3 regions of the Streptomyces sp. NPDC001933 genome follow, and region 1 is predicted to be linked to each of the others. Evidence: riboswitches for the same ligand, from Rfam matches in the RefSeq annotation. Region 1 holds a riboswitch; each other region holds the start of a gene.
The links. Region 1 has a riboswitch for cyclic di-AMP ahead of ACFYY7_RS12485 (transglycosylase SLT domain-containing protein). Riboswitches for the same ligand answer to the same signal wherever they lie in the genome.
Positions count from the first base shown of each region.

Region 2: linked by a shared signal. The riboswitch ahead of ACFYY7_RS31565 (peptidoglycan DD-metalloendopeptidase family protein) and the one ahead of ACFYY7_RS12485 (transglycosylase SLT domain-containing protein) in region 1 are both predicted to bind cyclic di-AMP.
Region 3: linked by a shared signal. The riboswitch ahead of ACFYY7_RS19075 (transglycosylase family protein) and the one ahead of ACFYY7_RS12485 (transglycosylase SLT domain-containing protein) in region 1 are both predicted to bind cyclic di-AMP.

Region 1 is NZ_JBIASS010000004.1:306,192-316,641, forward strand. Features, by position in the region: gene ACFYY7_RS12445 (MarR family winged helix-turn-helix transcriptional regulator) at 1-1, opposite strand, end outside; gene ACFYY7_RS12450 (alpha/beta fold hydrolase) at 59-883, shown strand; gene ACFYY7_RS12455 (ArsR/SmtB family transcription factor) at 907-1,311, opposite strand; gene ACFYY7_RS12460 (heavy metal translocating P-type ATPase) at 1,413-3,395, shown strand; gene ACFYY7_RS12465 (hypothetical protein) at 3,501-3,926, shown strand; gene ACFYY7_RS12470 (DUF305 domain-containing protein) at 4,030-4,689, shown strand; gene ACFYY7_RS12475 (class I SAM-dependent methyltransferase) at 4,861-5,640, shown strand; gene ACFYY7_RS12480 (ABC-F family ATP-binding cassette domain-containing protein) at 5,667-7,325, opposite strand; cyclic di-AMP (ydaO/yuaA leader) riboswitch at 7,856-8,041, shown strand; gene ACFYY7_RS12485 (transglycosylase SLT domain-containing protein) at 8,046-8,540, shown strand; gene ACFYY7_RS12490 (FAD-dependent monooxygenase) at 8,586-9,743, opposite strand; gene ACFYY7_RS12495 (TetR/AcrR family transcriptional regulator) at 9,831-10,430, shown strand; gene ACFYY7_RS12500 (hypothetical protein) at 10,443-10,450, opposite strand, start outside.
Region 2 is NZ_JBIASS010000015.1:241,175-251,624, forward strand. Features, by position in the region: gene ACFYY7_RS31550 (STM4012 family radical SAM protein) at 1-255, shown strand, start outside; gene ACFYY7_RS31555 (STM4011 family radical SAM protein) at 264-1,142, shown strand; gene ACFYY7_RS31560 (SGNH/GDSL hydrolase family protein) at 1,192-2,034, opposite strand; gene ACFYY7_RS31565 (peptidoglycan DD-metalloendopeptidase family protein) at 2,224-3,138, opposite strand; cyclic di-AMP (ydaO/yuaA leader) riboswitch at 3,142-3,298, opposite strand; gene ACFYY7_RS31570 (alpha-galactosidase) at 3,596-5,692, opposite strand; gene ACFYY7_RS31575 (tyrosine-protein phosphatase) at 5,918-6,733, shown strand; gene ACFYY7_RS31580 (DUF6126 family protein) at 6,743-6,910, opposite strand; gene ACFYY7_RS31585 (helix-turn-helix domain-containing protein) at 6,944-7,552, opposite strand; gene ACFYY7_RS31590 (aspartate aminotransferase family protein) at 7,619-9,016, opposite strand; gene dxs (1-deoxy-D-xylulose-5-phosphate synthase) at 9,013-10,450, opposite strand, start outside.
Region 3 is NZ_JBIASS010000007.1:86,892-97,341, reverse strand. Features, by position in the region: gene ACFYY7_RS19110 (YfhO family protein) at 1-2,530, opposite strand, end outside; gene ACFYY7_RS19105 (glycosyltransferase family 2 protein) at 2,654-3,643, shown strand; gene ACFYY7_RS19100 (GtrA family protein) at 3,640-4,041, shown strand; gene ACFYY7_RS19095 (SurA N-terminal domain-containing protein) at 4,180-4,836, shown strand; gene ACFYY7_RS19090 (nucleoside triphosphate pyrophosphohydrolase) at 4,883-5,845, shown strand; gene ACFYY7_RS19085 (cytochrome P450) at 6,012-7,337, shown strand; gene ACFYY7_RS19080 (transglycosylase family protein) at 7,443-8,372, shown strand; cyclic di-AMP (ydaO/yuaA leader) riboswitch at 8,672-8,843, shown strand; gene ACFYY7_RS19075 (transglycosylase family protein) at 8,847-9,617, shown strand; gene eno (phosphopyruvate hydratase) at 9,907-10,450, shown strand, end outside.

The DNA.
Region 1 (10,450 bases):
TCCCGCAATCATGACACCTTGGTTGTCAAAGTGGCGAGGGGATGGCACCTTGGTTGTCATGAGTGCTGCTTCCGAGCTGAAATTCTTCGAGACCGAGGACGGCCGCCTCGTCCACCGGGACACCGGCGAGGGCCCACTGCTGGTGCTGCTGCACGGCGGATTCCTGGATCACGGGATGTGGGACGACCTGGTGCCGGAGCTGTCACGCCATCACCGGGTGATCGTGCCGGACGCCCGTGGACACGGCGGATCGGTCAACGCGACCAGGCCCTTCCGGCACACCGACGACTTGGCCGCCCTGCTGCGCCACCTCGACGCGGGGCCCGCGGTCCTGGCCGGAGTGTCGATGGGCGCGGCCACCGCAGTCGACACCGCGCTGGAACACCCGGATCTGGTGCGTGCGCTGGTCGTCAGTGGGGCGGGGACTAGCGAGCCCGAATTCGACGACCCCTGGACCCAGGGGGTTCTGGCCGCGCAGGCCCGCGCCCTGGGCGCGGGTGACATCGAGGGCTGGATCGACGCCTTCATGCTCTTCGTGGCGGGCCCGCACCGCACGCTCGACGACATCGACCGTGCCGTGGTGGCGAGGGTGCGCGAGATGGCGGCCCGGACGCTGTCCAAGCACAGCGGTGGCGAAGCCGATCCGAGGGTGCCCGTTCCCAACACCTGGGCGCGGGCGGCTGGAATCGCGGTCCCGGTCCTGGCCGTCAACGGCTCCATCGACGCGGCGGATCACCTCGCCATGGCGCGGCGCCTGGTGCGGACGGTCGCCGACGGGCGGGAGGTGCTCGTCGAGGGCGCCGCCCACTACCCGAACATGGAGAAGCCGGACGTGTTCGGCCGGATCCTCGGGGACTTCCTGGCGGCCGTGCCCGCGCCGTAGGACGGCGCAGGGAGCAACTGTCCTCAACGGCCGGTGACGGCCACCGTGTCGTCGGCCCCGGCGGTGACCTGCGCCGGGGTGTCGTGCAGCCCCAGGCGCAGGTGTTCGACGTGGAAGAGGGCCTGGTCGAGGAGTTCGGCCACGTGGTTGTCGTACAGCGCGTAGATCACCGAGCGGCCCCGGCGCTTGCCCGTGACCAGGCCGAGGTTGCGCAGCAGCCGCAACTGGTGGGAGCAGGCGGACTGCTCCATGCCGACCGCGTCGGCGAGCTCCGTCGCGGGGCAGGGGCCCTCCTGGAGGCGGGCCAGGATGCGGAGCCGGGACGGGGTGGCGAGGGCTTGAAGGGTGGACGCCACCTCGGTGGCCCCTACCGCGTCGAGGCGCTCGCGCGCGGTGGCAGCGGTCTTCGCGTCAACTCCGTGGCCCATGCCCTCATCCTACGGAGATGCATACATGAATGCGTGTTCATGTGATCCTGTATGGTGCGGAGGTCGAACCACTCCGCCCTCTCGCGTGAAGGATCACGCCCATGTCTTCCACCCTCACCCGCCCGGTCGCGCCAGCCGGCCCGGTCCGAACGGGAGGCCCTGGGCGGCGCACCCGGATCCTGGCCCTTCCGGAGGCCCGCTGGGCCGGGGCCGCGCTGCTGCTGTTCCTGGCCGCGCTGCCCCTGCAACTGCTCGGCGCCCCGTGGTGGACATGGGGCCCGCTGTACGCGCTGACGTACGTCACCGGTGGCTGGGAGCCGGGCTGGGAAGGGCTGAAGGCGCTCCGGGAGAAAACGCTCGACGTCGACCTGCTGATGGTCGTCGCTGCTCTCGGCGCGGCGGCGATCGGACAGGTGCTGGACGGCGCCCTGCTCATCGTCATCTTCGCCACCTCGGGCGCCCTGGAGGCGTTCGCCACCGCGCGGACGGCGGACTCGGTACGCGGACTGCTCGACCTGGCACCCGCCAAGGCCACCCGGCTCGGCGAAGCGGGTGCCGAAGAGACCGTGCCCACGGAGGAGTTGACGGTCGGGGACGTGATCCTGGTACGCCCCGGCGAACGCGTCGGGGCCGACGGCCGGGTGCTCGACGGGGCGAGCGACGTGGACCAGGCAACCATCACCGGTGAGCCGCTGCCGGTGGCCAAGGAACCCGGCGACGAGGTCTTCGCGGGAACCCTGAACGGCACCGGGGCGCTGCGGGTGACCGTGGAGCGCGACCCGTCCGATTCGGTGATCGCCCGGATCGTCGCCATGGTCGAGGAGGCATCGGGGACGAAGGCCCCCACTCAGTTGTTCATCGAGAAGGTCGAACAGCGCTACTCGATCGGCATGGTGGCCGCCACCGTCGCGCTGTTCGCCGTGCCCCTGGCCTTCGGCGCGGCACTGCAGCCGACACTGCTCCGGGCGATGACCTTCATGATCGTGGCCTCGCCGTGCGCCGTGGTGCTGGCCACGATGCCGCCGCTGCTGTCCGCGATCGCCAATGCCGGACGGCACGGGGTGCTCATCAAGTCCGCCGTGGTGATGGAACGTCTCGGTCTGATCGACGCCGTCGCACTCGACAAGACCGGCACCCTGACCGAAGGCACCCCACGCGTCACCGACATCCGTCCACTCGTGTCCTCGGGCCTGACCGAGGACGCCCTGCTCACGCTGGCGGCGGCGGCCGAGCATCCCAGCGAACACCCCCTCGCCCGCGCGGTCACCGAGGCCGCCCGGACCCGCGGTCTCGCCCTGCCACCGGTGGCGGACTTCACCTCCGCCCCGGGCACCGGCGTCACCGCCACCGTGGACGGCCGCAAGGTCGCCGTCGGCAGCCCGGCCCGCCTGCTGGACGTTCGTACCGGCGAGGCCGAGGCCGGGGCCGCCGCCGAACTCGCCGTACAAGTGGAGGAGGACGGCCGCACCGCCGCCCTCGTCGTGCTCGACGGCACGCCCGTGGGCGTCCTGGGCATCGCCGACCGGCTGCGCACCGACGCCCGTTCCACCGTCGCCCGCCTCGCTCGACTCACCGGCAGCACACCGGTGCTGGTCACCGGGGACAACCCACGTGCCGCCGCCCGTCTCGCTGCCGAGGTCGGCATCGATGACGTCCGGGCCGGTCTGCTGCCGCAGGACAAGGTGCACGCGGTCAAGGCGATGGAGAGCGCCGGGCGGAAGGTGCTGGTGGTCGGGGACGGTGTGAACGACGCCCCGGCCCTGGCCGCGGCGCACACGGGCATCGCCATGGGCAGGGCCGGCTCCGACCTGGCCCTGGAGACCGCCGACGCCGTCGTCGTCCGCGACGAACTCGCCACCGTCCCCACCGCCGTGGCGCTCTCGCGGCGATGCCGCCGCCTCGTCGTGCAGAACCTGGTGATCGCGGCCGTCTTCATCACCGGCCTCGTCGTCTGGGACCTGGCCGGCACGCTGCCGCTCCCGCTGGGCGTCGCCGGGCACGAGGGCTCCACCGTCATCGTCGGCCTCAACGGCCTGCGCCTGCTCCGCGACGCCGCCTGGACGCGCGCCGAGCGCGACCACTGAGCCCGGGGCGGACGGGGCAGTACGGAACGGGAAACCCGGTGGGGGTATCGTCTGGCAAGCACCGCAGGACCCGTCGACCTGTACGAGCGAGCAATCGAGGCAGCCGTGGAACGCGGACGGACACGCGCACCGGGAACGTCCCGGCTGCTCGTGCTCTGTGCCGTCCTGCTCGGGCTGTTCCTCATGCACGGAGCGCCCGCGAGCGCCGCGGAGGGCTGCCACGACGCGATGACCGTCACGGCGGCCGCACCCGCGCCAGGGTCCATGCAGGCGACCGCCGGCCACTCGGCCATGGGGGCCGGGCACGGTTCCGCTCAGGTGGCTGCAGCCATGCCCGCGATGAACGGCGAGTCGTGCGTATTCACCCATGCCCGTGACCGGGTGCTGCCGCTGCTGATGTCGCTGGGCCTGGCGCTCGTGGCGGTTCAGGCACTCTCCGGGCGCCGTACGGCTGTACGCGGACCGGCCCGGCGGGGACCGCCGTCGGCCGGCAGGGGGCTGCTGCTCCAGGTGTGCATCGCGCGGACGTGACAGGGATCCGCCGGTCCACGGCCCTTCGAGGTCGGACCGGTTGGACGAACCTGCCCCATCCGCGCGCCACGGACGTGGCGCAACCACCTGGAAAGAACCTCTGATGTCCGCTTCCCGCTGCTCCGCCGCCCGCCGTCGCACCCTCGCGGCCGCCGGCACCGTCGCCGCCCTCGCTCTGGCATTGACCGCCTGCGGCTCCTCCGACGGCTCGAAGTCCGACGGTTCGTCCATGCCCGGCATGGCCCACGGCTCGGCCGGCGCCTCCGCACCGGCCACCCCCGGCGCCGGGTTCAACGACGCCGACGTGGAGTTCGCGCAGCAGATGATTCCGCACCACGAGCAGGCCATCGAGATGGCGAAGCTGGCCGACGGCCGCGCTGCCGACCCCGAGATCAAGAAGCTGGCCACCGCGATCGAGAAGGCCCAGGACCCCGAGATCGACACGATGAAGGGCTGGCTGAAGTCGTGGGGCAAGCCGCTGCCCTCGTCCTCGATGGGTGCCATGCCCGGGATGGATCACGGCTCGGCGATGCCCGGAATGATGTCCGGCAAGGACATGAGTGATCTGGCGGCCGCCAAGGGCAAGGACTTCGACAAGAAGTTCGCCCAGCTCATGATCGGGCACCACCAGGGCGCCGTCACCATGGCCGAGGACGAGCAGAAGAACGGCGACAACGCCGACGCGAAGAAGCTCGCCGGTGCCGTCGTCACGGCCCAGACCGCCGAGATCGAGCAGATGAACAAGATCATCGACAGGCTCTGACCCCGGCAGGGGTGCGGGCCGCCGGCGTACGAAGGCCCGCACCCCTTCTCCCGGTCCGGCCGGTACGGGCACGTCCCACAGACAGCCGTTCGGCCGGCGGCCTCCGGCGCCGCTGCCGGACTTGCGGCAAGGGGATGGCCGACCCGCCGACAGCGCGGTTAGCGTGACCGCATGGATCGTGACGAACAGTTGCTTCACGCCTCGTCGTTCGGCACGGCGGCGGTCGCGTACGCCGAGCACCGCCCGGACTACGTCCAGGACGCGGTGGGCTGGGCGCTTGAACCCGCGCCCGGCCCACGCGTGCTCGACCTCGGCGCCGGAACCGGCAAACTCACCGCCACCCTGGCCGCGATGGGTGCCGAAGTGATCGCGGTCGAGCCCGACCCGGCGATGCTGGCCGAGCTGCGCCGTTCGCTTCCGGCCGTCCGTGCCCTGCAGGGCAGCGCCGAGTCGATCCCGCTGCCGGACGCCTCCGTCGATGCCGTGCTGGCCGGCAACGCCATGCACTGGTTCGACATGGCCGTCGCGGGACCCGAGATCGCCAGGGTCCTCGCACCCGGCGGCATCCTGGCCGGCCTGTGGAACCTGATGGACGACCGGGTCGAGTGGGTTGCCGGGCTGGCACGGGTCGGCGGGAGCGCGGCCATCGGCCCGAGGGACACGCCCACCAGCTGGCGCGCCGAGACGGCGGACATGCACCTCCCCAAGACCGGCGAGGCCGCCCGGTTCGGCTCCCCGGAGCAGACCGGGTTCCCGCACGGGCAGCACCGCACCGCCGACTCCCTCGTCGCGACCATCGCGACGCGGGCGGGGGTGCTCGTCATGCCGGCAGAGGAGCGAGAGGCCTTGCTGGGCCGGATCCGCGCCTTCCTCGCAAGCAGGCCTGAGACCGCCCGCGGCGAATTCACCCTCCCGATGCTGACCGGCGTGCTGCGCGTCCGGCGGCTGTGAGGCGCACGAGGCCGACAGCCCCGCCATCAACCGATCGGGGCGCGCAGCAGTTCGGCCACCTCCTCCGCGCCGGTCTCCCGCAGCTCCTCCCCGACCAGCAGCCACCTGGTGACACCGACCGATTCGAGGAAGGCCAGGTCGTGACTGGCGATCAGGAGTGCGCCCTCGTAGGAGTCGAGCGCACCGGTCAGCTGTCGCACACTGGCGATGTCGAGGTTGTTGGTCGGTTCGTCCATCATCAGCAGCTGCGGGGCCGGTGCGGCGAGCATCGTCGCCGCGAGGGCGGCACGGAAGCGTTCGCCGCCCGACAGTGTGCCCGCCGGCTGTTCCGCGCGCTTGCCCTGGAAGAGGAAGCGTGCGAGCTGGGCGCGGATGTGGTTGTCGGTGACGCCGGGCGCCATCCGGGCCACGTTCGCCGCGACACTCAGTCCGTCGTCCAGCACATCGAGCCGCTGCGGTAGGAACCGCGCCGGTACGAAGGTTTTGGCATCGCCGGACAACGGGGCCAGCTCACCGGTGAGCGTGCGCAGCAGCGTCGTCTTACCGGCGCCGTTGCGGCCGACGAGCGCGATGCGCTCCGGCCCGTTCACCTGGAGCGTTCCCTCGCGCAGCCTGCCGAACCGGGGGCGCAGCCCGTTCAGGCTCAGCACGGTGCGCCCGGTGGGCACCGCCGTGTGCGGGAGGCTCACGCGGATCTCGGCGTCGTCGCGGATCGCGTCGGCGGCCTCCTCCCGGCGTTCGCGCGCCTCGCCGAGACGCTCCTCGTGGACGCCGCGAAGCCTGCCCGCCGACTCCTGTGCCGATCGCTTCCGGCGGCCCGCCAGGATCTTCGGGAGGCCGCCCTCGGCCTCCGCCTTCCGGCCGTTCTTCTGGCGCCGGGCCAGCTTCACCTGGGTCTCCTGCAGTTCACGCTTCTGGCGGCGCACATCGGCCTCCGCCGCCCGCAACATCCGCCCGGCGGCCTCCTGTTCGGCTGCCACGGCCTCCTCGTACGCCGACCAGCCGCCGCCGTACCAGTTCACCGAACCGGTGCGCAGTTCGGCGATGCGGTCGACGCGCTCCAGCAGTTCCCGGTCGTGGCTGACCACGACCAGTACGCCCGAGCGCCAGGAGTCGACGGCTTCGTAGAGCCTGCGGCGCGCGAACACATCGAGGTTGTTGGTGGGCTCGTCCAGGAGCAGGACGTCGGGGCGTTCCAGCAGCAGCGCGGCCAGCCGGAGCAGAACGGTCTCCCCTCCGGACAACTGCCCCAAGGTGCGGTCGAGTTCGATGTCGCCGAGGCCGAGCGATCCCAGTGTCGCCAGGGCCCGTTCCTCGACGTCCCAGTCGTCGCCGATCGTCTCGAAGTGTTTCTCGTCGACATTCCCGGCCTCGATGGCGCGCAGCGCATTGCGCTGCTCGGCGATGCCCAGGGCCCGGTCCACCCGAAGTGTGGTGTCGAGGGTGATGTTCTGCGGAAGGTGGGCGAGACTGCCGCCGACGGTCACCGACCCCTGGGACGGGCGCAGTTGACCGGCGAGCAGTCGTAGCAGGGTGGACTTGCCCGCACCGTTGGTGCCGACGAGCCCGACGCGCCCCCGGCCGATGCTGAGCGAGAGCCCGTCGAGGACGGTGGTGCCGTCCGGCCACCGGAAGGTCAGGGCCGAGCAGGTGAGGGAGGCGTGGGGGGTGGTGGGTGTCGCCATGGGTGTTCCTCGCATTCGCAAGCGCAGTGAAGGGGGCTTCGTATGCGAGCACCACGCGGCGACCGGGCAGCGGAAGGAGATACGGCGGTCCTGAAGATCGAGGGACGGCTCATGCACCGAGGTCGCATCCACGCGGGGTCACGGGCAGTGCGCAGCACTGCTACTGCGTGACGGGCGTACGGGCAAAGCCGTACGGCGTGATGTTCGCGAACCTCAGATGCGCAACGTCCACCTCAATCGGAGACAACAGGACATCGAAACTGTAACGACCAGGGGGCGGAAAGGCAATGTCACCGGGCCTTGGCGGTCGCTGGGTGAAATGCCCGCTTTTGTGAATTCGTGGCGCGAGTCACGTTCAGCCCGCGGGATGCCGCGTCCCGTGAACCGGTTCCCTTTCCGCGCAAGGGGAGTGGGTCCTGCGGTGTGAGGTGGATTACCGAAATTCCCGTTAATCGATCTTGTGGGTGAATTGCATTCGGAAATTGGGGTCTTGTCCCGTTCGGCTTTTCTCGCCTACGGTCACCGTCAATCCGGACGGAACGCCGAATCCTGCCGCCGTCCGGCCATCCGACCACCCATGTACGGCAGGAGCGGGGAACCCAGGTAAGCCGCCGGTCCGGAATCCGGAACGGCTCGGGGTGAAGCCGCGATCGTGTGCGGCCAGGCATCTCCAGCCTGAACCCGACAGCTCACCTCGCAGGCGACGGAGAGGAATCCACCATGTCCGCAACGGGTACGTACCGTCGTCGCAAGTCCACCCCGCTGACCCGCGGTTTCATCGCCGTGGGCACCGGCGCCGCCGCCCTCCTGCTGCCGCTGCTCGGTGCCCACACAGCCTCGGCGGCTCCGGCGCAGTTCGCCGCCACCGCACCGGCTGCGCAGTCCGCGACGTACACCAACGATCTGGACGGCTGGATCAAGGAGTCGCTGGCCGTCATGGCCGAGCACAACATCCCGGGCAGCTACGACAGCATCCACCGCAACATCATGCGCGAGTCGTCCGGCAACCCCCGGGCCATCAACAACTGGGACTCGAACGCCGCCGCCGGGACGCCGTCCAAGGGTCTCCTCCAGATCATCGATCCGACGTTCCGGGCCTACCACGTGCCCGGGACCTCGATGGACAGCTACGACCCGGTCGCCAACATCACGGCAGCGTGCAATTACGCGGCCGCCAGGTACGGCTCCATCGACAACGTCTTCGGGGCCTACTGACGTACGCGACACCGCCGCCGCACGGCCGGGTGCTCCGTCCCGAGGTCAGCCCAGCCTCGGGGGTGTCCAGTCGGCGTGGCGGAGGATCGTGCGGACCGTGACACGGGACGGTGCGAGACGCAACGCCGCGTTGCGCAGCGCGACGGCCGCCGGGTGGGACAGCTGCTGGCCCATCCGGCCGGCCTGCCGCGCGGCCCGCGCGACCGACTGGCTGCGGGGCCGGCGCTCCGCGTCGTAGCGGCCGAGCGCCGACTCGACGGTCGCTTCGCCGGACAGCGCGGCGGCCAGTGTTGCCGCGTCCTCCAGTGCCTGGCAGGCCCCCTGGCCGAGATTCGGGGTCATGGCGTGCGCGGCATCACCGAGCAGTGCCACCCGGCCCACCACGTAGGAGGGAAGCGGGACGACCAGCTCGTGGACGTCATGGTGCAGGACGGCATCGGGCCGGGTCGCCGCCAGCAGGGCGGGAATGGGGTCGTGCCAGCCGTCGAACCGGCGGCGGACCTCCGCCAACGGGTCCCGATGGCGCACACCGGCGGGAGCGTTGAGCACCGCGTGCCACTCGGCCCTGCCGTCGGCGAAGGCGATGTGACCGAACTCGGCCCCCGGTCCCCAGGTCAGCTCGAAGTCGGTACGCAGGTCGACCGGCGACTCGGTGATGGCGCGCAGCACCGTCGAGCCGCTGTGGGCCGGACCGGGGTGCCCCGGGAAGAGCAGGCCGCGCAACCGGCTGCCGATCCCGTCGGCGGCCACGACCAGATCCGCCTCCAGCCGGGTGTCACCGGCGGCCAGCCGCACCCGCGAGGCGTCGGACCGGTCGACGGACGTCACCTCGGCCCCGATGACCAGGGACTCGGGAGGCAGGGCCGCGCGCAGCAGGCGGTGCAGCCCGGTCCGGGGGATGCCCACGATCGGGGTCCCCAGCTCGCGTTCCAGCGCGGCACCGTCCATGCGCGCCAGCAGGCGGCCGTCCGGGGTGCGGGTGCCACCGGTGTACTGGGGCCGCGCGGCCGCGCGCACTGCCGCGCCGACACCGAGGGCGTCCAGCGCGCGCAAGCCGTTGGCGTGCAGGGAGATGCCCGCGCCCGCGTCGTCGAGGGTGCGGGCACGTTCGACGACCGTCACCTCCCAGCCGACGAGCCGGAGCCCGATCGCGGCGGCCAGCCCGCCGATGCCGCCGCCGACAACCACCGCACCGTTACCCATGCCGAGTCCCTCCTCGCGCCCTGCCCCGACCTTCTACAGCTGTAGAAGGAGCGTACTACGCCGTCTCTACAGGTGTAGAAAGGGGGCATGAGCACAGATCGACGGACCGTCCTGGCCGATGCCGCCATCCAGGTGCTGGCCGAGGAGGGGATGCGGGGCCTGACCCACCGGGCCGTGGACCGGGCGGCCGAGCTGCCGCCCGGCACCACCTCGGCGTACTTCCGCACCCGTCAGGCCCTGCTCACCGCGCTCGTCAGACGGCTCGTCGCGCACGACCAGGCGGAACTCCAGGCGGCCGGCGAGCGGGCGCCGGTGATGCGCGACGCCGGTGAACTGACGGACGGGCTCGCCGGTTTCGTCGAGCGGCGGCTGACCGGAACGGGGCGGCAGCGGTCGCTCGCCCGCTACGCGTGCGCGGTCGAGAGCGTGCGCCACCCGGAGCTGCGCGAGATTCTTGTGCCGCGGGAGAACGCGGCTCGTGAGGCAGTGCGGGCTTTCCTGCGTGCGCGGGGGGTGGCCGACGCCGAGAGCCGCACGCTCACGCTGCTGGCCTGTGTGGACGGGCTGGTCTTCGACCGGCTGGTGGGCGGCGGGGGAGTACCGAGGGACGATATCTCGGGGCTGGTTGCCGCAGCCCTCCGTGACTCAGGCTCCGATGAGGGGTGTGGCCGCGACGCCCCGGGGTGATGCCGGGCTCCGTCACTCCT
Region 2 (10,450 bases), on a different contig from region 1:
CACCTGCTTCAGTCGGTGCTCCAGGCCGAGGGGCTGCCGCTGGCCGACTACCGGGAGCGGTTCGGCACCTCGCCGGCCGACGACTTCCCCCTTGAGCTGGCCCGGTTCGAGGCGCGCGGCTGGCTCGACGCGTCGGCCGGGGCGTCCGGACGGCTGCGGCTCTCCACCGAAGGCCTGGCCCACTCCGACGCGCTGGGCCCGGATCTCTTCTCCCCCGGGGTACGCGCCGCGATGGCCGCGTACGAACTGAAGTGAGTGCGCCGATGGACCTGACGATCCTCTACCGCGGGCCGCTCTCCTCGTGCGACTACGACTGTCCGTACTGCCCGTTCGCCAAGCGGCGCGACAGCCGGGAGCAGCTGCGCGCCGACCGGGCCGCGCTGGAGCGGTTCACGGCGTGGGCCGCGGCGCAGACCGGCGACCGGATCTCGGTCCTGTTCACGCCGTGGGGCGAGGGCCTGGTCCGCTCCTGGTACCGCCGTGCCCTGGTCGAGCTGGCGCAGCTGCCGCACATCCGCCGGGTCGCGATCCAGACCAACATCAGCAGCCGTACGGGGTGGCTGGCCGAGGCAGGTGGGGCGGGCCGCGAGAAGATCGCGCTGTGGTGCACGTACCACCCGGGGCAGACACCGTACGAGCGGTTCCTCGACAAGTGCCGGGAGCTGACCGCGCTCGGCATCCGCCACAGCGTCGGTGTGGTCGGGCTCGACGACCATCTCGACGAGGCGCGACGTCTGCGCGCCGCACTGCCGGACGAGGTCTATCTCTGGGTGAACGCGGCGGAGGGGCACACGTACACGGACGAGGAGGCGGACCGCTGGACGGCCATCGACCCGCTCTTCCCGTACAGCCGGCATCCGCACCGGTCGGCCGGGCTGCCCTGCCGGACCGGTGAGTCGGTCATCTCGGTGGACGGTGACGGCACCGTGCGCCGCTGCCATTTCGTACCGGCGGAGCTGGGCAATCTCTACGACGGGAGCTACCGGCGGGCGCTCGGTCCGCGCGCCTGTCCGCTGGCGGTCTGCGACTGCCACATCGGGTACGTGCACCTGGAGACGCTTCCGCTGTACGACGTCTTCGCGGGCGGTGTGCTGGAGCGGATCCCGGCGGCTGTGCTGCCGTCGCTCGCCGGACCGGCCTGAGGTTCAGGCGGGTCGGCCGAGCGACGGCACCACGGACCCGGACTGCCGTCTAGAGCGGCAGGAGGTCCGGGCGCTTCGCTTCGACGTGGTCGCCGGAGGACTCGCCGCGCAGCCGCCGGCCGATCCACGGAACCAGGTACTCGCGCGCCCAGTGGATGTCGTCGCGCCGTACTTCGAGGGTGCCGCGCTGTGCCTGCGGGGGCCATTCCTGGTCGGGGTCGGCCGGTACGTCGATGCCGAGGACCTGGGCGGCGCGCAGCGCGACCCTGGTGTGTCCCTCGGGCGACAGGTGGAGCCTGTCGTCGTCCCAGGCGCGCCGGTCCTGGACGGACCGCAGCGACCACAGGTCCAGGACCGGGCAGTCGTAGCGGTCGGCGATGGCCCGCACATGGGCGGTGTAGGTGGCGATCTTGCCGCGCAGATGGCGCAGCACGGGAACGCCACGGGTGTCGAAGCCGGTGGTGACCATGACCGTGCCGACCGCCCCGGTCAGCTCGGCGACCGCGCGCTCGAAGCGCTCGGCCACGTCGTCGGGGTCGGTGCCCGGCCGGATGATGTCGTTGCCGCCCGCGCAGAAGCTCACCAGGTCGGGTGCGAGCTCCTTGGCGCGCGGCACCTGCTCCTCGACGATCTGGTCGAGGAGGCGTCCGCGTACGGCGAGATTGGCGTACCTGAAATTGCCGTGCGCGGAGCCTTCCGTGCCCGTCGTATCGGGGTCCGGTAGCTGGTCCGCGAGAAGTACCGCGAATCGGTCCGCCCAGCCGACGAAGGTCCCGTCCGGGCCGGGGTCGCCGACTCCCTCGGTGAAGCTGTCGCCAATCGCCGCGTACGACCCGATGACGCCCTGTCGGTTGTTGACGCCACGTTGGTTTTTTCTCGAATCGTCTGCCACAAACGCTTATCCTGCACCGCCGAATGTGACCTACGCGACCGTAATAAAGGGTTGACGGGTGGTGAGATAGACCACCCGGTCAGTTTTTGGTAAAGGGGGAATAAGCAGAAGGGGCGATGCGCCGCCGCGCACCGCCCCTTCCGTGTTGCTCAGGTCATGCTCTGTCGCTCAGCTGCCCGGCCGTTCGGCTCAGACGTAGATGCCGTGCGAGGCCAGGAAGGCGATCGGGTCGATGTCCGAGCCGTACGCCGGGCCCGTGCGGACCTCGAAGTGCAGGTGCGGGCCGGTGGAGTTGCCGGTGGAGCCGGAGAGGCCGATCTGCTGACCGGCGCTCACGGCCTGGCCCACCGAGACGGAGGCGGAGGACAGGTGGCCGTACTGCGAGTAGTGGCCGTCGGCGTGCTTGACGACGACCTGGTTGCCGTACGCGCCACCCCAGCCGGCGGTGACGACGGTGCCGGAGGTGATGGACTTCACGCTGGTGCCGGAGGCGACGGGGAAGTCGATCCCGGAGTGGCTGCCGCTGGACCAGTTGGAGCCGGAGGCGCGGTAATTGGTGGTGTGGTTACCGGGGACCGGGTGGACGTAGCCGGAGCCGTTGCTCTGGGCGGCCGGGGCGGAGGCCGGGGCCTTGGACTCCGGGGCGGCGGAGGGCTTGGCCGGGGCGGACCTCTCGACGACCACCGAGGGCGCCTTCGACGGGAGGGCCGAGCCGGTGCCGGCGCCGGTGGGCGCTGCGTTGCCGGAGGCCTTGACGCCGAGGGTCAGCTTCATGCCCGGGAAGATCAGGCTGGGGTCCTCGCCGACGACCTTGCGGTTGTCCTGGTACAGCTTCTGCCAGCCGCCCTTGATCTGGTGCTCGGCGGCGATCTTCGACAGGTAGTCGCCGGAGACGACGGAGTACGTCGTGGTGGCGGCCTGCTTCTGCGCGGCCGGGGCGGCCTGCGTGGCGGCGGCCGACTGCGGCGCGGCGGCCGGGGCGGCCTGGGCACCGGTGGCACCGAGCAGCGGCAGTGCGACGACGGCGCCGCCGGCGCTCACCGCGGCGACGCCACGGGCGATGGTGCTGACCTTCGGACGACGGTGCTTACCCGATATGGGCATGGTCTGTTTCCTCTCCGGCGCCTGCGAGGTGAGCTGTCGGGTTCGGGCTGGAGATGCCCGGCCGCGCTGAGCGCGACTTCACCCCGAGCCGGCCGGATTTCTCCGGTCGGCGGCTTACCTGGTTCCCCCGCTCCTGCCACGCGATGAGTGGATGTGAATTCCGGACGGCGGCAGGATTAGGCGGTCCGACCGGATTGACGGTGACCGTAAGCGAGTCGGGACGACGAGAACAAGCCACGGGTTCCACACCGGAATCCGCGCCGGGGAAATCGGCGCGGAATTCCGGTCACACTCCGTGGATTAAGGATCTTGGCTTTCCGCGCGGCGCACGGATTACCCGACTCCCCCGTCGCCACACACCGTCACGGATATGATCCCGCTCACGAGGCACCCCCCATGTCCCTTATAAGCAGGCCATGTTCGGGCAAATACCCCTATTACGGACATATGCCGCCCATCATCCCTGTCGGAGCCTCAGCACCCGGGCGTCGAGATCACCCCGGAGTCCGGTGTGCAGCCCCTGGTGCAGCAGCGCCGAACCGTGGTGCACCGCCCCCGTGTCCAGGCAGGTGTACGTCGCCGCGGGGTCGAGTCCGCGCAGCCGCAGGACCGGTGGCCGTTCCCCGTACCGCTGCGCCTCCAGCCACATCAGGACCACGGCGTCGTCCCCGTGGACGTACTGGACCGCGCTCAGTGAGCCGCGCGGCGCACGCAGCCGGTACAGCTCACCCAGCTGCACGACCGGCCGGATCTCCTTGTAGAGGTCCACCCAGGTCCGCGCCTCCGCCAGCTCCGCCTCGCTCCACTCGGTGAGGTCCCCACCGACCCCGAGCACACCGGCCATCGCACTCACGAAACGGAAGCGCAGCGAGCTGACCCTGCCGTTGAGCTGGTCGTTCGGGCTGTCGGTGACCCAGGCGGCCATCACCCGGGCCGGGTGGATGTGCCCGAAACCCTCCTGGATGGCGAGACGGTCGAGCGGGTCGGTGTTGTCGGAGGTCCACACCTGGTCCGTACGGGACAGGATTCCCAGGTCGATCCGGCCCCCGCCGCCCGAGCAGGACTCGAACGCGACCGTGGGATGCGCGGCCCTGAGCCGGTCGATCAGCACGTACAAGGCGTCCACATGCTCGATCCAGAGTTTCTGCGGGTACTCCTCGCCCGGCCAGCCCGCGTCGGTGAAGCAGCGGTTGAAATCCCATTTCACATAGTCGACGGGAGTTTCGGTGAGCAGTGTGTCCAGCTGTTCCCAGAGATATTCCTGCACATCGGGGCGGGCCAGATTGAGCACCAGCTGGTTGCGGTACTCCGTCCGCGCCCGCCCGGGGAAGTGCTGCACCCAGTCGGGATGCGCGCGATAGAGATCACTGTCGGCATTGACCATTTCCGGCTCGACCCAGATACCGAACTGCATGCCGAGCCCGTGAACTTCGTCGGCGAGCGGCTTCAGCCCGCCGGGGAAGCGGTCCGGATTCGGTGTCCAGTCACCGAGCCCGGCCCGGTCGCTGGTCCGCTGCCCGAACCACGCGTCGTCCACGACGAACAGCTCGACGCCCATCGCCGCGGCCCGCTCGGCAAGGGCCCGCTGCTGGTCCAGCGAGATGTCGAAGCCCGTCGCCTCCCAGGAGTTGTAGAGCACCGGCCGCAGGTTCGCCGCGTCCGGGATCACATGGGCCAGCTGCCAGGCGTGCCAGGCGCGGCTCGCCCCGCCGAACCCCTCCCCGCTCCACAGACCGGCGAAGACGGGAGTGGTGTACGACTCCCCCGGCGCCAGCCGCAGCAGTCCGGAGTCGTCGTAGCCGGCGCCTCCGGTGATCTGTACGAGCCCGTCGGGCAGCCGCTGCACGGAGATCCGCCACGACCCGGACCAGCCGAGGGCGCAGCCGTACACCTCGCCGCTCTCCTCGGTCGCGGCGCCGTCGGCGTCCAGCGCGACCCAGGGCAGGAACTGGTGGCCGGTGTGGCCCCGCCTGCTGGAGATGACGCTCTCGCCGGGGATCAGCTCCGCCCGTGCGAGCCGAGATTCCGCCGCCCAGCGCCCGTGCAGCCGGCTCAGCCGCCAGCCGTCGCGGGCCGGCAGCGACCAGGCGGCCGCGTCGGCGCGCAGCAGTTCCAGCGGCGGGCCGTCCGGTCCGGCGTGGGCGACGGTGGCCCAGCGCTCCACGACGTCGGAGTCGTCCCGCATCCGGTAGTGCAGGGTCAGGGCGAGCCGGTGCACCGAGTCGGTGAAGCCGATCCGCAGCTCGTCCCCGTCCGCCTCGGCCGCGCCGAAGGCCCACTCGGTACCCCGGACCTCGGGGGTCCGCACCGAGAGGGCCGGGCGGACGAACCTGGGCCCGCCCTCCACCGGATACTCCTCCCGGCCGTCGAGGTGGGACTCGAAGGCCCTGAAGGGCAGCTCCGGTGCGGCGGCCAGCGCCTCGGCCGCCGCACGGCCGATCCTCGGCCCCCAGTGCAGATGGACGAGCTCGTCCTGCTCCGTCAGTCGCAGTGCGTAGCTGCTGCTCGCCCCGGTGAGCAGCCAGGTCCGGCCGGTTGCGTCCGTCTCGATCATCGCATCCCCACATTCGAACAGTTCCGCACATCATCGACCATCGGTCGAGTGCGGGCAACGGCCCGGTGAGGAATTGGCCGGGCGGATTCGCTGCGGGAGAACCGGAGTTCGCCCGAGTGTCGACAGGGAAAGGACGAGATGATTGCCTGAAGAATCAATGTCGTATCGTCGCGGGAGTGGCCTTGCCTGCGACTCGCGCCGGCATCAGACACTCCAGGAGTCACCGTGACGCAGCAGTTGCCGCAGATCCCGTCGACGGAACCCGAGCTGGCGGGTGTCCGCAACTTCCGCGACGTGGGCGGGCTGCCCACCGTGGACGGGCGTCGGGTGCGGCACGGGCGGCTCTTCCGCAGTGGTCACCTCGCGCACGCCACCGCCGAGGACGCCTCGTTCCTCGGTGGCCTCGGCCTGCACACGGTCTTCGACTTCCGCAACGCGGCCGACCGCCGGCTCGACGGGCTGGACGTCGAGCTGCCGGGCGTACGGAATGTCAGCATCCCGCTCTCCGACCCGGCGGACGGCTCGCAGTTCTGGCACATGGTCCGCAACGGCGATGTCGAGCAGCTGCGCTCGATTCTCGGCGACGGAAAGGGGACGGACCGGATGGTCGCCTCGTACCGCTCGATCATCCGGGACCGCACCGCCGAGCACAGCCGGGTGCTGCACGCCCTGGCCGAGGACAGCGTGCCCGCCCTGATGCACTGCGCGGCAGGCAAGGACCGGGCCGGGCTGTCGATCGCGGTGTCGCTGCTCGCCGTCGGCGTCGAGCGCGAGGCCATCGAGGCCGACTACCTGAAGTCCAACGACGCCCACCGCCGCTACAAGGTGAAGCGCAGCGACACCTCGGCGGACGGCATGTCGGCCGAGGTGATGGAACTGCTGAACCCGCTGTTCGGCGCCCATGCCGAGTACCTGGAGGCGGCGTTCGCCACCATCGAGGAGACCTGGGGCAGCACGGACCGCTACTTCTCCGAGGGTCTGAAGCTCACCCCCGCGACCCGGGACCGGCTGCGCGACCGGCTCCTGGACGAGGCACGGTAGCGGGCCCGGTCAGCCCTTGCCGGCCACCGCGAAGAGCAGGTAGAGGAAGGCCGCGACGATGTGTCCGGCGATGAGGTAGGCGAACAGCCGGATCACGACGCCGCGCGGAAACTTCCGCTCCTGGGCCTCGTAGTTCTTGCTGGACCCCAGCGGGTCGAAGTTCTCTGAATCGGACATGACGGTCCTCTCTGGCGACCGGAGGAGCCGGTCTCAGCGACGGTGGATACCGCTGCCGAGGCACAGCTCGGCGGCGGGGCTCTGCAACAGGGTGTGGACGAAGAGCAGCTCGGCACCGTCGCGGTCGACGGCCGTGATCCGGTGCGGCGTGAGCGAGTCGAAGTGCGCGCTGTCGCCGGGGGCGAGGTCGTGCACGGTCTCCCCGAGCCAGACCCTCAGGTGTCCGGCGAGCACATACAGCCATTCCTCGCCGGGGTGGACGCGCACGAGATCGCTCTGCGCGGCCTGCGGGACCCGGACGCGGAGCGCCTGCATCGCCCGGCCGGAACCGCCGGCCTGCCGGTACATCCAGCCGTCCGCCTCGGCCCCCTCGAACTTCCCGCCGCGGATGATCGCGTCACGTTCCGGGGGCTTCTCGCCGAGCAGTTCGGAGACCGTCGTACCGTAGATCCTGGCAAGACCGAGCAGCATCGGCAGCGAGGGCTGGCGACGGCCCGTTTCGAGCCGGGAGAGATGGGCGGGCGAGAGCCCGGCCCGCTGAGCGGCGGTCTCCAGGGTGAGACCACGGCTCCGGCGCAGATCGCGCAGGCGTGGTGCGACTCCGGGCAGCTCGTCGGCCGCCCCTCCGTCTGGAGGATTCATGTACCCATTGGGCCAGGAGCCTGCCTGAGAGGCAAATTTCTTGCCTCTCAGGCAAAAGTTCCGGGGTCAGCGGTTGGCGACCGCCTGCTTCACCAGTGTCCTGCCGAAGTCCCACATCAGCCCACCTCCGCTGTGTGCGTCGTCCATCACAGCGGTGAACGCCGTGACGAACCGGTCGACGTCCGCCTCGTCGATCACCAGCGGCGGAATCAGCTTGATCACTTCCAGGTGGTCCCCCGAGACCTGGGTGAGAATGCGGTGCTTCTGGAGCAGCGGCACCACCACCATCTGCGCGAAGAGACCCTTGCGGGCCGCCTGCAGCATGGTCCAGCGGCTGCGCAGCTTGAGCGAGGACGGCCGGCCGAACTCGATGCCGGTCATCAGCCCGCGCCCGCGCACCTCGTGCAGCAGCTCGTAGCGGTCGACCAGTGCGGTCAGCCGGTCGCGCAGCAGATCGCCGGTGCGGCGCGCACGGGCGACGATCTGCTCGTCCTCCATCACCGCGAGGACCGCGAGCCCGGCCGCCATCGCCTGGGCGTTGGAGCCGAAGCTCGCGGAGTGCACCAGGACCCGGTCCATCGACGAGTAGACGCGGCGGAAGATCCAGTCCTTGCCCAGGGTCGCCCCGACCGGCACGTAGCCGCCGGAGAGGGCCTTGGCGACACAGACCAGATCGGGCTCGACGCCCTCCTCGTGCTGGTACGCGTAGAAGTCGCCGGTCCGGCCGAGGCCGGTCTGCACCTCGTCGGCGATGAGCAGGGCCTTGTGCTTGTGCAGCAGCTCCTGCGCCTCCCGCAGGAAGCCGGGCGGCGCGGCGTGGACGCCCTTGCCCTGGATCGGCTCGACGACCAGGGCCGCCACGTCGCCGCGCTTCAGCTCGCGCCGCAGGGCGTCGAGATCGCCGAGCGGGATGGCGGTGTCCGGCAGCAGGGGCGCGAAGCCGTCCCGGAAGCCGTCCTCCCCGTTGACCGAGAGGGAGCCGGTCGTCAGCCCGTGGAAGGCGTGGGTGCAGTAGAGGATCCTGGGCCTGCCGGTGGCATAGCGGGCGAACTTCAGGGCCGTCTCGACCGCTTCCGTGCCGCTGTTGCCGAAGAAGACCCGGTCCAGGTGCGGGCTGTGCGCGAGCAGCTTCTCGGCCAGCAGTCCGGGCAGCGGCTGGCAGTCGAAGCGGGTGAGGTCGGCCAGCGAGGCGTCCAGGACGTCGTGCAGGGCCTTGCGTACGACGGGATGGTGCCGGCCAAGGCCCATCACCCCGAATCCGGCGAGCATGTCGAGGTAGTCGTTGCCGTCCGCGTCCCAGAAGTGTGCGCCCTCGGCCCGTTCGTAGACCTTGTCGAAGCCGATGGTGTGGAGCATCCGGGGCAGCTGGTGGTTGAGGTACTTGGTGTGCAGCTCGTAGCGCTCGGCGCCGCGCTCGGCGAGGAGCCGCGCCAGGTCGAAGCCCTTGGGCCCGTCGTCCTTCATTCCGCGCTCTCCTCGGTCCTCGTCGCCGCCTCCCTGGCGGCCAGTGCGGCGCTGATCCGGCCGGCGATCTCGACCGGGGTGAGCCCGATGTCGGCCAGCACCTCGGCACGCTTGCCGTGCGCGAGGAACTGCTCGGGGATGCCGAACGTGCGCAGCGGTACGTCGACCCCGGCGTCCCGCAGCGCCTGCCCCACCGCCGAGCCGACGCCCCCGGCCCGGCTGTTGTCCTCGACGACGGCGACCAGCCGGTGCCGGGCGGCGAGCGGCGGCAGTTCCCCGTCGACCGGTTTGACCCAGCGCGGGTCGACGACGGTGCAGCGGATACCGGCCCCGGCCAGCAGATCGGCGGCCTTCAGACAGACCGGGGCGAGTACGCCGACGGCCACGAGCAGTACGTCGGGGTCGTCCGCCCGGTGCAGCACGTCCATACCGCCGATCCGGCCGACCGCCGGGAGCGGCTCCCCCACCGACTCCTTGGGGAACCGGATCACGGTGGGGGCGTCGTCGACGGCGACGGCCTCGCGGAGCTGGGCGCGCAGTTCGCCGGCGTCGCGCGGGGCGGCGATCCGCAGCCCGGGGACGACCTGGAGGACGGACATGTCCCACATGCCGTTGTGCGAGGGCCCGTCGGGTCCGGTGACTCCGGCCCGGTCGAGGACGAAGGTCACCCCGCACCGGTGCAGCGCGACGTCCATCAGGAGCTGGTCGAAGGCCCGGTTGAGGAAGGTGGCGTAGACGGCGACGACCGGGTGCAGGCCGCCGGTGGCCAGTCCGGCCGCGGACACGGCGGCATGCTGCTCGGCGATGCCGACGTCCCAGACCCGGTCGGGGAAGGCCTCGGCGAACTTCGTCAGCCCGACGGGGTGCAGCATCGCCGCCGTGATGGCCACGACGTCCGGCCGTTCCGCTCCGATCGCGGCGATCTCGTCCCCGAACACCGAGGTCCAGGAGGGCCCGCCGGCGGGGGCGAGCGGTGCGCAGGTCAGCGGGTCCATCGCACCGACGGCGTGGAAGCGGTCGGCGTCGTCCAGGAGCGCGGGCGGGTAGCCGCGGCCCTTCTCGGTGAGGCAGTGCACCAGCACCGGGCCGTGGAAGCGTTTCGCCCGGTGCAGGGCGGATTCGACGGCCGCGATGTCATGGCCGTCGATGGGTCCGACGTACTTGAGCCCGAGGTCCTCGAACATGCCCTGCGGGGCGAAGGCGTCCTTGAACCCCTTCTTCGCGCCGTGCAGCGACTCGTAGAGCGGCTGTCCGATGACGGGCGTCTGCCGGAGCACGTCCTTGCCCCAGGAGAGGAAGCGCTCGTAGCCGTCGGTGGTACGGAGGGTGGCGAGGTGGTTGGCGAGGCCGCCGATCGTGGGGCCGTAGGAGCGCTCGTTGTCGTTCACCACGATGATCAGCGGGCGGTCCTTGGCGGCGGCGATGTTGTTCAGT
Region 3 (10,450 bases), on a different contig from region 1:
GGGCCCCGGAGAGCTGCGGCGCGGGGTCGGGGCCGGGCCGTCCGGACCGCCCGGTCTCCGATCGCCGCCGCCGGTACGCGAGGGCCGCCCCGCCGAGCACGAGCACGGCGAGCGAACCCGCCCCGGCCACCGCACCCGCCCGCAGGCCCGGGGGCCGGAACGTGCAGTCGACGGCCCCGCCCCGGGCCGGTGCCGGGGTGGCGACCAGGCCCAGGTAGCTGTCGGCGGGGCGGCCCTGGCAGCTCCAGCCCGCGATCCGGGGCGCCGCGATCACGACCGTTCCGGTGGTGCCGGGCGGCAGTTCGGCCCGGACGCCGTGGCCGGTGACGTGGACGGCGGTCGCGCCGGTGCGCTTCAGTCCGGTTACCGCCGAGGCCAGCCGGGCCCGGTCCAGACAGCCGACCGCCCCGTGCGGCACGGTCCCGGCGCGCACCGGGGTCAACGTGACCCGCACGCTCCCGCCCCCGCCGACCGTGCCCAGGTGCTGCATCGCGGCCCGCCTGGCCGGCAGCTGCCCCTTGAACTCGACCTCCGGGCCGTCGCCGAGCCGCGCCCGGCCGAACATGTCGGGCGACCACAGATACGCCTCGCTGCCCGCCGGACAGGCGGCGGTCAGCGTGTACGTGCCGCGCCCCACCCGGTAGTCGTACGCCCTCTTGTCCGCCACCGTGCCGCCGTCCGCCGCACGCAGCACCGTCGTCGGGACCGTGTAGACCCGCGAACCGAGCAGCTGCTCCTGGTTCCGGAACGGCGAACGGCCGTACGGCACAGGCACGCCCGGCCCGCGCACCGTCACCAGCGGCGGCGCCTCGGCACGGCTCACCGTCACCGGCCGGTCGTCCGGGACGTTCGACCCCTGGTGCGGATCGCGCGGCCCGCGCACCCGCGCGCCGACCGAGAAGACCGCGTCCGTGACCGGGTTGTCCAGGCTCTGCACGGCCCGGCCGTTCGACGTCCACCCGCCACCGAGCGCCCGCATCGTGCGGGTCAGCACCGCGGGCGTGTGGCTGCTGTAGTACGCGCCGCCCTGCCCGCCCACCAGCAGCGGATCGTTGGTGGTGGTCTGCTCCCGGCCGGGGTCCGTGCGGTAGCCCGGCCAGCCGTCGGCGCCCGCGACCACGGCCGCCTGGGTCCGCTGCCGTTCGCCCCAGGGCGCGTAGTCGTCGAGCCGGTTCAGCCGCTGCCGGTCGAAGTACGCGGTGGCCGCGGCGGCCTGCCCGGCCTGTGCGCCGATCAGCAGCACGGCGGCCAGCGCCGCGAGCCTCCGGCCCCGCCCGGCCAGCACCAGAGCGCAGGCCGCGGCCACCAGCCCCACCGCGAACAGCGGATACGTCCACCCGGTGACCAGGTCGCTGAAGCCGGCCCCGGCCGCGAGCAGCACCAGGACCGCGGCCCCGCAGAGCAGCGCCCGCCGCTCCGGCCATCCGTACGAGACCGAGACCCAGGCGGCGATCACCAACAACCCGGCCAGCACGAACGTCTGCCGGTACGGGCTGCCGTTGGGCGTCGCGAAGGCGTGCCACAGCAGATGGGTCGGCTCCCACTGCATCGACAGCGCGACCCCGGCCACCAGCCCCGCCCACGCCCACCGCTCGCGCCCCGGCACGGACCGCTGGAAGGCGAGCGCGACGGCCAGCAGCAGGGTGCCGGTGCCGAGGAAGAGGGCCGGGGTGAAGAAGCTGTACGTGGCGGGCAGCAGCCGGGCGAGCACATCGGGCCAGGTGGCCGGCGCGAACGGACGGTCCCAGCCCGGGTAGGCGTGCTTGGTCCCCAGATAGACCGGGAGCAGGACGGGCGCCGAGAGCCCGACACCGATCCCGACCGTGCAGACGGCCCGCACCAGCCCCCGGACCACCGCCCGCCGGTCGTCCCGCTCGGTGAACAGCCGGACGGCCAGCACCAGAGCGGCACCGAGCGTCGCCATGTACGCCGTGTAGAAGTTGGCCGCCCACACCACCGCCACCAGCAGCGGCCCGGCGATCCGGTGCCGTCCGGTACGGGCCCACTCGGCGACCAGGCAGAGCAGCGGCAGCGCGACCAGGCCGTCCAGCCACATCGGGTTGTACGACGCCTCGGCGACCGACCAGCCGCACAGCGCGTACGAACCGCCGAGCGCGCCGGCCACCCACCAGCGCCCGCCGCGCAGCGTCAGCAGGAACAAGGCCATCAGCGCCGCCGCCGAGGCCATCTTCAGGACCGTCACCACATAGACCGCGAGATCGATCCGGTCACGCGGGAAGACCCCGACGAGCAGGGCGAACGGGCTGGTCAGATAGGTGCCGAGATCCGGCAGGAAACTCGTCCCGTACCCGGAGGACCAGTTGAGCAGCAGCCCGCCGTCGGCGTTCCCGTGCAGCAGGTCCCACAGCCGGGCGTGGAACGGCACGAACTGATTGCCCAGGTCGTTGACGCTGCGCGTGTGCGGCCCGAACGGGAAGACGCGCGCCACGGCGTCACCCGCGCAGACCGCTGCGACGGTGAGCAGCGCGGCGAGCGAGCCCGCGCGCAGGCGGGGACGGAAAGTCGGCATACGCAGGAATATGCCAGCTTCGAACTTACAACCCCGGGCCGGATTGGGTCAGTTCACGCAATGGACGCCCACCGGTCACGTGCTGCATCGGGTTCCGACATCTGGCCGGGCTGATGTACTTCCGTGCTGATCTCGCTGGTGGTGCCTTGTTACAACGAGGAAGAGATCCTCGAACGCTTCCATGAACGCGTCACGGAAGAAATGACCGGGCTGGGACATGAATTCCAGCTGGTGTTCGTCGACGACGGCAGTGCGGACCGGACCCTGGTGATCCTCCAGGAACTGGCCGCCGCCGATCCGCGGGTCCGCTATGTCTCCTTCAGCCGCAACTTCGGCAAGGAGGCCGCGATGCTGGCCGGTCTCCAGCACGCCGAGGGCGACGCCGTGGTCATCATGGACGCCGACCTCCAGCACCCGCCCGAGCTCGTGGGCCGGATGCTCCAGGAGCACGAGCAGGGCCACGACCAGGTGATCGCCCGCCGCACCCGCAAGGGCGACCGGGTCACCCGCACCCTCAGCGCCCGCACCTACTACTGGCTGATCAACCGCCTGGTGGACGTGGAGCTGGTGGACGGCGTCGGGGACTTCAGGCTGCTGTCCCGCCGCACCGTCGACGCGGTACTGGAGCTCACCGAATACAACCGGTTCTCCAAGGGCCTTTTCGCCTGGGTGGGATTCCGTACGACGACCTTCTCCTACGAGAATGCCGTCCGTGAACAGGGAAGTTCCGCCTGGACCTTCGGAAAGCTGCTCAATTACGGTCTCGACGGGCTGCTCTCCTTCAACAACAAACCGCTGCGCGCCGCGCTCTACCTGGGCATGCTGCTGCTTTCGGTGGCCTTCGCCTATGCTGCGTGGATCGTCGGCGTCGCCCTGGTGAAGGGAGTGGAAACTCCCGGCTATGTCACGCTCATCGTCGTGGTCACCGCACTCGCCGGGGTCCAGATGGTGATGGTCGGGGTGGTCGGCGAGTACGTCGGCCGCATCTACTACGAAGTGAAGCGACGCCCGCACTTCCTGGTGAAGGCCACCAACACCGAGGCACCACGACCGACGCCACAGACGTCACAGACGCGACAGATACGGGAACCCCAGGAGTTCGTACGCCGATGACGGTCACCGCGCAGATGGCCCGATTCGCCCTCGTGGGAGTGGTGAACACCGGCACGTACTACGGCTGCTATCTCGTCCTGCTGATGTGGCTGCCCTACATCGCCGCCCATGTGATCGCCTTCGCGCTGAGCATGACCGGCTCCTTCTTCCTGAACTCCTGGTTCACCTACCGGACCCGGCCCACCTGGCGGAAGTTCCTGCTCTTCCCGCTCACCAACGCCGCCAACTTCGTCATCACGACCGGCGGTGTCTATCTGCTGGTCGACCTGGCCGGGTTCAGCAGCCGGTACGCGCCGCTGGTCGCGGCCGCGGCGGCCATCCCGATCACCTTCGTCGTCTCGCGCACGATCATGCTGCGGCCGGACACCCCGGCCCCGGAGGCCGAACGCGTGCCCTGAGCCGTCCCGGCCGGGGCCACATCCCCAACTCCTCCCGAATCGTTGGTCGAATCGGTGGCCCCAGCCGTGTCCACTGCCTAACATCGATCACCGCAAGGTCTTGTGCACTGATGCACAAACTCTCCCCGGGAGGTTCCTTTGCACCGCCGCCGTCGCACCGCGCTCACCGTCTCCGCCGCCCTGCTCGCCGGCGCCCCACTCCTGACCGCCTGCGGCAGCGAGGCCCACCCGGGCGCCGCGGCTGTCGTCGGCGGGGACCGGATCGAGGTCTCCACGCTGCAGAGCCAGGTGGCCGCGGTACGCGAGGCGCAGCGCGACTCGAAGGACGCCTCCCAGCTCATCGACAAGTCCGGGCAGCTCAGCCGGGCCAAGCTGCACGGCATGATCTTCGACCGGGTGCTGGACCGGGCCGCACAGGACGTGGGCGTGACCGTCAGCCGCAGCGAGATCCAGCAGATGCGCAAGGCGGCGGCCGCCCAGTCCGGCGGGGAGGAGCGGCTGCGGACGGCGATGCTCCAGCAGAGCTGGGTCGCCCCCGGCCAGATCGACGCCGTCCTGCGCGAGCAGGTCCAGCTGACCAAGCTGGCCCAGGCGCTCGGCGCCGACCTCCAGCAGCCCGCCGGTCAGCAGGCCGTCGGCGAGGCGCTCGGCAAGGCGTCGAAGGCCCTGCGGGTCGACGTCAATCCGCGCTACGGCACCTGGGACGACAAGCAGACCCAGCTCGCCGACTACAAGGCCCCCTGGCTCAACCCGGTCACCAAGCCGGCCGGCGCGGCCGCCGAGGCCGGGGCCTGACCGGCCGCGGAAGGGGCGGCGGGAGCGACCGGAGTAGATTCGAACGGTGAATGCTGAAGACCCCGGCCGTATCGTTCTGCTCACCGCCAGCCACCGCGTCGCGCCCGGACTCCTGTCCTGGCCCGCCTGGCAGGCACTGCACGCCGCCGACCGGGTGCTCTGCGCCGAGCCGGACCACCCGCAGCTGCCGTATCTGCGCGAGGCGGGCGTCACCGTCGAGCATGCCGCGCCCGCCGCGCAGGAACTCGTCGACGACTGTGCGGGCGGCCGGTCCGTCGTCGTCCTCGCGGGCGGCGAGGGCGATCAGCCGCTGACCGACGGGCTCGCCAGGCTCGCCGGTTCGGGCCGGGTGCGGATGCCGGACCTGGAGCTGCTGCCCGGTTCGTACGACCTGCCGGGCGCCCGGCTCCTCGATCTGGTCCAGGTCATGGACCGGATCAGGGTCGAATGCCCGTGGACCTCGCAGAAGACCCACGAGGGCCTCGCCAAGTACGCCATCGAGGAGGCGTACGAACTCGTCGAGGCGATCGAGGACGGCGACCGCGACGAGCTGCGCGAGGAACTCGGCGACGTGCTCCTCCAGGTCGTCTTCCACGCCAGGATCGCCGAGGAGGACGAGGAGGAGCCGTTCTCCGTCGACGACGTGGCCGCGACCCTCGTCGAGAAGCTGATCCACCGCCACCCGCACGTCTTCGGCGACGAGAGCGCCGAGACTCCGGAGGACGTCCACGCGCACTGGCTGCGCACCAAGGCCATCGAGAAGCAGCGCGACTCGGTCACCGACGGGGTCCCGCTCGGGCAGCCCGGCCTGGCGCTGGCGGCGAAGCTGGCCGGCCGGGTCCGTACCGCGAAGCTCGACGTGCCGCTCCCCACCGGCGACGGCATCGGCTACGAGCTCCTCGCCCTCGCCGTACGCGCCGAGCAGGACGGCATCGACCCCGAGGCCGCCCTGCGGGCCGCGGGCCGCGCCTACCGGGACGCCATCAGGGCGGCGGAGGGCAACGAGTAGCACCGGGGGCGACGCCTGGCGGCGGAGGACAACGAGTAGCGCCGGAGGGCGACGCCTGGCGCCGGAGTGGGCCGAGCAGCGCCGGAGGGCGACGGGAACCGCCGGCGGGGACGAGTACGCCGGAGGGCGGGGGATGGCGCCCGGGGGCGGCGGATAACGTCGGGGGGTGAACCACAGCCCCGCCGACCGCCCCGCCGACAGTCCCGCCGATGCGCCCGCCGCCTGCCCCGCCGGCGGCCCCGAACTCTTCACCTGGGAGTTCGCCACCGACCCGTACCCGGCCTACGCCTGGCTGCGGGAGCACAGCCCCGTGCACCGGACCGCGCTGCCCAGCGGCGTCGAGGCGTGGCTCGTGACCAGGTACGCGGACGCGCGGCAGGCGCTCGCCGACACCCGGCTCTCCAAGAACCCGGCGCACCACGCCGAGCCGGCGCACGCCAAGGGGAAGACGGGCATCCCGGGAGAGCGCAAGGCGGAGCTGATGACGCATCTGCTGAACATCGACCCGCCGGACCACACCCGGCTGCGCCGCCTCGTCTCCAAGGCGTTCACCCCGCGCCGGGTCGCCGAGTTCGCACCGCGCGTACAGGAACTGACGGACCGCCTCATCGACCGCTTCATCGCGGAGGGGAAGGCGGACCTCATCCACGACTTCGCCTTCCCGCTCCCCATCTACGCGATCTGCGACCTGCTCGGCGTCCCGCGCGAGGACCAGGACGACTTCCGGGACTGGGCGGGCATGATGATCCGCCACGGCGGCGGTCCGCGCGGCGGGGTGGCCAGGTCGGTGAAGAAGATGCGCGGCTATCTCGCCGAGCTGATCCACCGCAAGCGGGAGAACCCCGGGGACGATCTGATCTCCGGGCTGATCCGCGCCAGCGACCACGGCGAGCACCTCACCGAGAACGAGGCCGCGGCCATGGCCTTCATCCTGCTCTTCGCCGGATTCGAGACCACGGTCAACCTCATCGGCAACGGGGTCTACGCCCTGCTGCGCAACCCCGCGCAGCGCGAACGGCTCCAGCTCTCCCTGGACGCGGGGGAGAGCGGGCTGCTGGAGACCGGCATCGAGGAACTGCTGCGGTACGACGGCCCGGTGGAACTGGCCACCTGGCGGTTCGCCACCGAACCGCTGACGCTCGGCGGACAGGACATCGCGGCCGGGGACCCGGTACTCGTGGTGCTCGCCGCGGCCGACCGCGACCCGGAGCGTTTCGAGGACCCCGACACGCTCGACCTCGCACGGCGTGACAATCAGCACCTCGGATACGGGCACGGCATCCACTACTGCCTGGGTGCGCCGCTCGCCCGGCTGGAGGGACAGACCGCGCTCGCCACGCTCCTGAACCGCCTTCCGGACCTGCGACTTGCGGTGGAACATACCGATTTGCGGTGGCGTGGCGGGCTCATCATGCGCGGACTCCGCACGCTTCCCGTGGAGTTCACCCCGGGGTCCGCCCACGCAGAAAGTGACGCACCGTCAACTCTGTGACTTTCACGTGATCTGCGCTGCATCGACTTGTGACTCCCGTTCGAACCCGGCTAGGTTCACCGTTCGACTCACCAGTCACACGTCAGCTACCCGGAAGGCAACCCCATGGGCTCCGCGAACGGCAAACACCGTCGCCCCCGTCAGGCACCCGCCATCGTCGTCGCCGCGGGCGTGACCGGATCGGCCATCGCCATCCCGCTGCTCGGCGCGTCCGGTGCCCACGCGGCCGACGCCACGACCTGGGACCGGGTGGCCGAGTGCGAGAGCGGCGGCGCGTGGAGCGCCGACTTCGGGAACGGCTACTACGGCGGCCTCCAGTTCTCGCAGGAGACCTGGAAGGCGTACGGCGGTGAGGCGTACGCGGAGCGCGCCGACCTCGCCAGCCGGGCGCAGCAGATAGAGGTGGCCGAGAAGGTGCTGGACGACCGGGGCCCGCGGGCCTGGCCCAGCTGCGCGGTCATCTCCGGTCTGGCCGTGGACGGGACGCTGCCGGGCGTGGACCCGGGCTCGGTGCCCGCCGACGACCCGGCCGGGAGCGGGAAGCCGGCTGACGACGCGTCGGCGGACCCGTCGGGCGACGCCACGCCGTCCGGGAGCGCCTCGGACGGTACGGACGGCGCGGACGGCTCGGAGGGGTCCGGCAAGCCGTCGGGGAAGACCTCGCCGTCCCCGAAGCCCTCGGCCTCGACCACCCCGTCCTCCGGAGCGCCCGCCTCGCCCGACGCGTCCAGCGGCAAGGGCGGCAAGCACCGCGGCGCGCCGGCCGCCGAGAAGGGGCGTGGCGCGGACGCCGACGGCCGCGAGTCGGGCCGTCACGCATCGCGCGGCGGCAAGGACGCGCGCGACACGGCCGCCCCGGCCGCCGACGGCACGTACACCGTCCACGCCGGCGACAACCTCTGGTCGATTGCTGACGCACAGAAGGTTCCCGGCGGCTGGCCCGCGCTCTACGAGGCCAACAAGGCTGCCGTCGGCGCCGACCCGGACCTCATCCTCCCTGGCCAGAGCCTCGATCTCGATGTGAAGGCCAAGTGAGGGAAGTCTGATAATCGACTAAAAGAGCCCCAAAAAGTGGGCCAGTTCAGGGACCTATGTCCGCTTATGCGTAAGTGAGACATGGGTCTCTTTGCGTCAACTGGCGTGTCGCGTCCGGGGGCCCTTCCGCATCGCGTCCCACCTGCGGAAACGACGGTTCTTCAGATGCAAGTAAGGGTTTATTGTCCGATGTGTCCGTCTTTGAATGTGGGGGTTGCGTATGTTTACGGTCGGAACCGCTCGCACCGCGGGCCCCGTCGACCGTCACGCCGAATCCTGCCGTCGGTCGAAGGGAACAGACGCGTAAAGCGCCGTAGGCAGGAGCGGGGGACCCAGGTAAGCGCCGGGCCCGATCGTCGAAAGACGCATCAGGACCGGCTTGGGGTGAAGTCGCGTGCTAGGACGTGCGACCGGGCAACTCACTTGGCCCGAACCCGACAGCTCACCTCGTAGGCGTCGGTGAGGAGAAGTTCCATGCTGCTTTCCAGCAAGGGCAAGCACCGCCGCCCGTCCAAGGCCGTCCGCATCGCCACGCTCGCCGGTGTCGCCGGTGCCGCAGTCGCCGTGCCCCTGATGGGCGCGACCGGCGCCTCCGCCGCCTCCGTCGCCACCTGGGACGCCGTCGCCCAGTGCGAGTCCGGTGGCAACTGGTCCATCAACACCGGCAACGGCTACTACGGCGGTCTGCAGTTCTCGCAGTCCAGCTGGGCCGCCGCCGGCGGTACGCAGTACGCCCCGCGCGCCGACCTGGCCACCAAGGCCCAGCAGATCGCCACCGCCGAGAAGCTCCTCGACATGCAGGGCCCCGGTGCCTGGGGCTGCGCCGGCGCCGGCAACCTGACCAACGACGGCGTCGACCCGGGCGTCGACACCGGCTCGTCCTCGAACTCCTCCTCCAATTCGACCGCGAGCTCCGGCGCCTCCGAGCAGCAGAGCGCCCCGGCCGCCCCGAAGCAGCAGGCCCAGCCGAAGCAGGCCGAGCGCACCGAGGCCCCCGCCGCCTCCCGCTCGGACCGCACCACCGCCCCGCAGGCCGAGTCGAAGAAGACCGTCACCACGCCGACCGGCGAGAAGGTCAAGAAGGGCGACGGCGAGTACAAGGTCGTCTCCGGCGACTCGCTGAGCAAGATCGCCGCCGACCACAAGGTCAAGGGCGGCTGGCAGAAGCTGTTCGAGCTGAACAAGGACATCGTCAAGGACGCCGACCTGATCTACCCGGGTCAGCAGCTGCACCTGACGAAGTAGTCGCGGCTCGCTCCTCCCCGAGTACCACCCCGGCCCGGCGCGCATTCCCCCGTATGCGCCCGGCCGGGGTGCTGCCGTTCGCGCTCGGGGGAGCGGCGGACCGTTCAACTGTTGTAGTTACTGACCGGTAAAAATCTGACAGTTTGTCCGGTAATGTGTGCCCCCGGGTCCTTTTTCGTCCCAGGGGTCGGGCGGTCGGCCGACTGATCGGGCCGGGCCGGTTAGGCTCTTGTCGCAAGGCCAAAGCGACCCTGCACAACCAGCGTCATATCCCAGAAGGAGATGCCTCGTGCCGTCCATCGACGTCGTCGTAGCCCGGGAAATCCTCGACTCCCGCGGAAACCCCACGGTCGAGGTAGAGGTCGGCCTCGACGACGGCAGCACGGGCCGTGCTGCCGTTCCGTCAGGCGCCTCCACCGGTGCGTTCGAGGCCATTGAGCTTCGCGACGGTGACCCCAACCGCTACCAGGGCAAGGGCGTCGAGAAGGCCGTCCTCGCCGTGATCGAGCAGATCGGCCCGGAGCTCGTCGGCTACGACGCCACCGAGCAGCGGCTGATCGACCAGGCGATGTTCGACCTGGACGCCACCGAGAACAAGGGCTCGCTCGGCGCCAACGCCATCCTCGGCGTCTCGCTGGCCGTCGCCCACGCCGCGTCCGAGGCCTCGGACCTGCCGCTCTTCCGCTACCTCGGCGGCCCGAACGCGCACCTGCTGCCCGTTCCGATGATGAACATCCTCAACGGCGGTTCGCACGCCGACTCCAACGTGGACATCCAGGAGTTCATGATCGCGCCGATCGGCGCGGAGTCCTTCTCCGAGGCGCTGCGCTGGG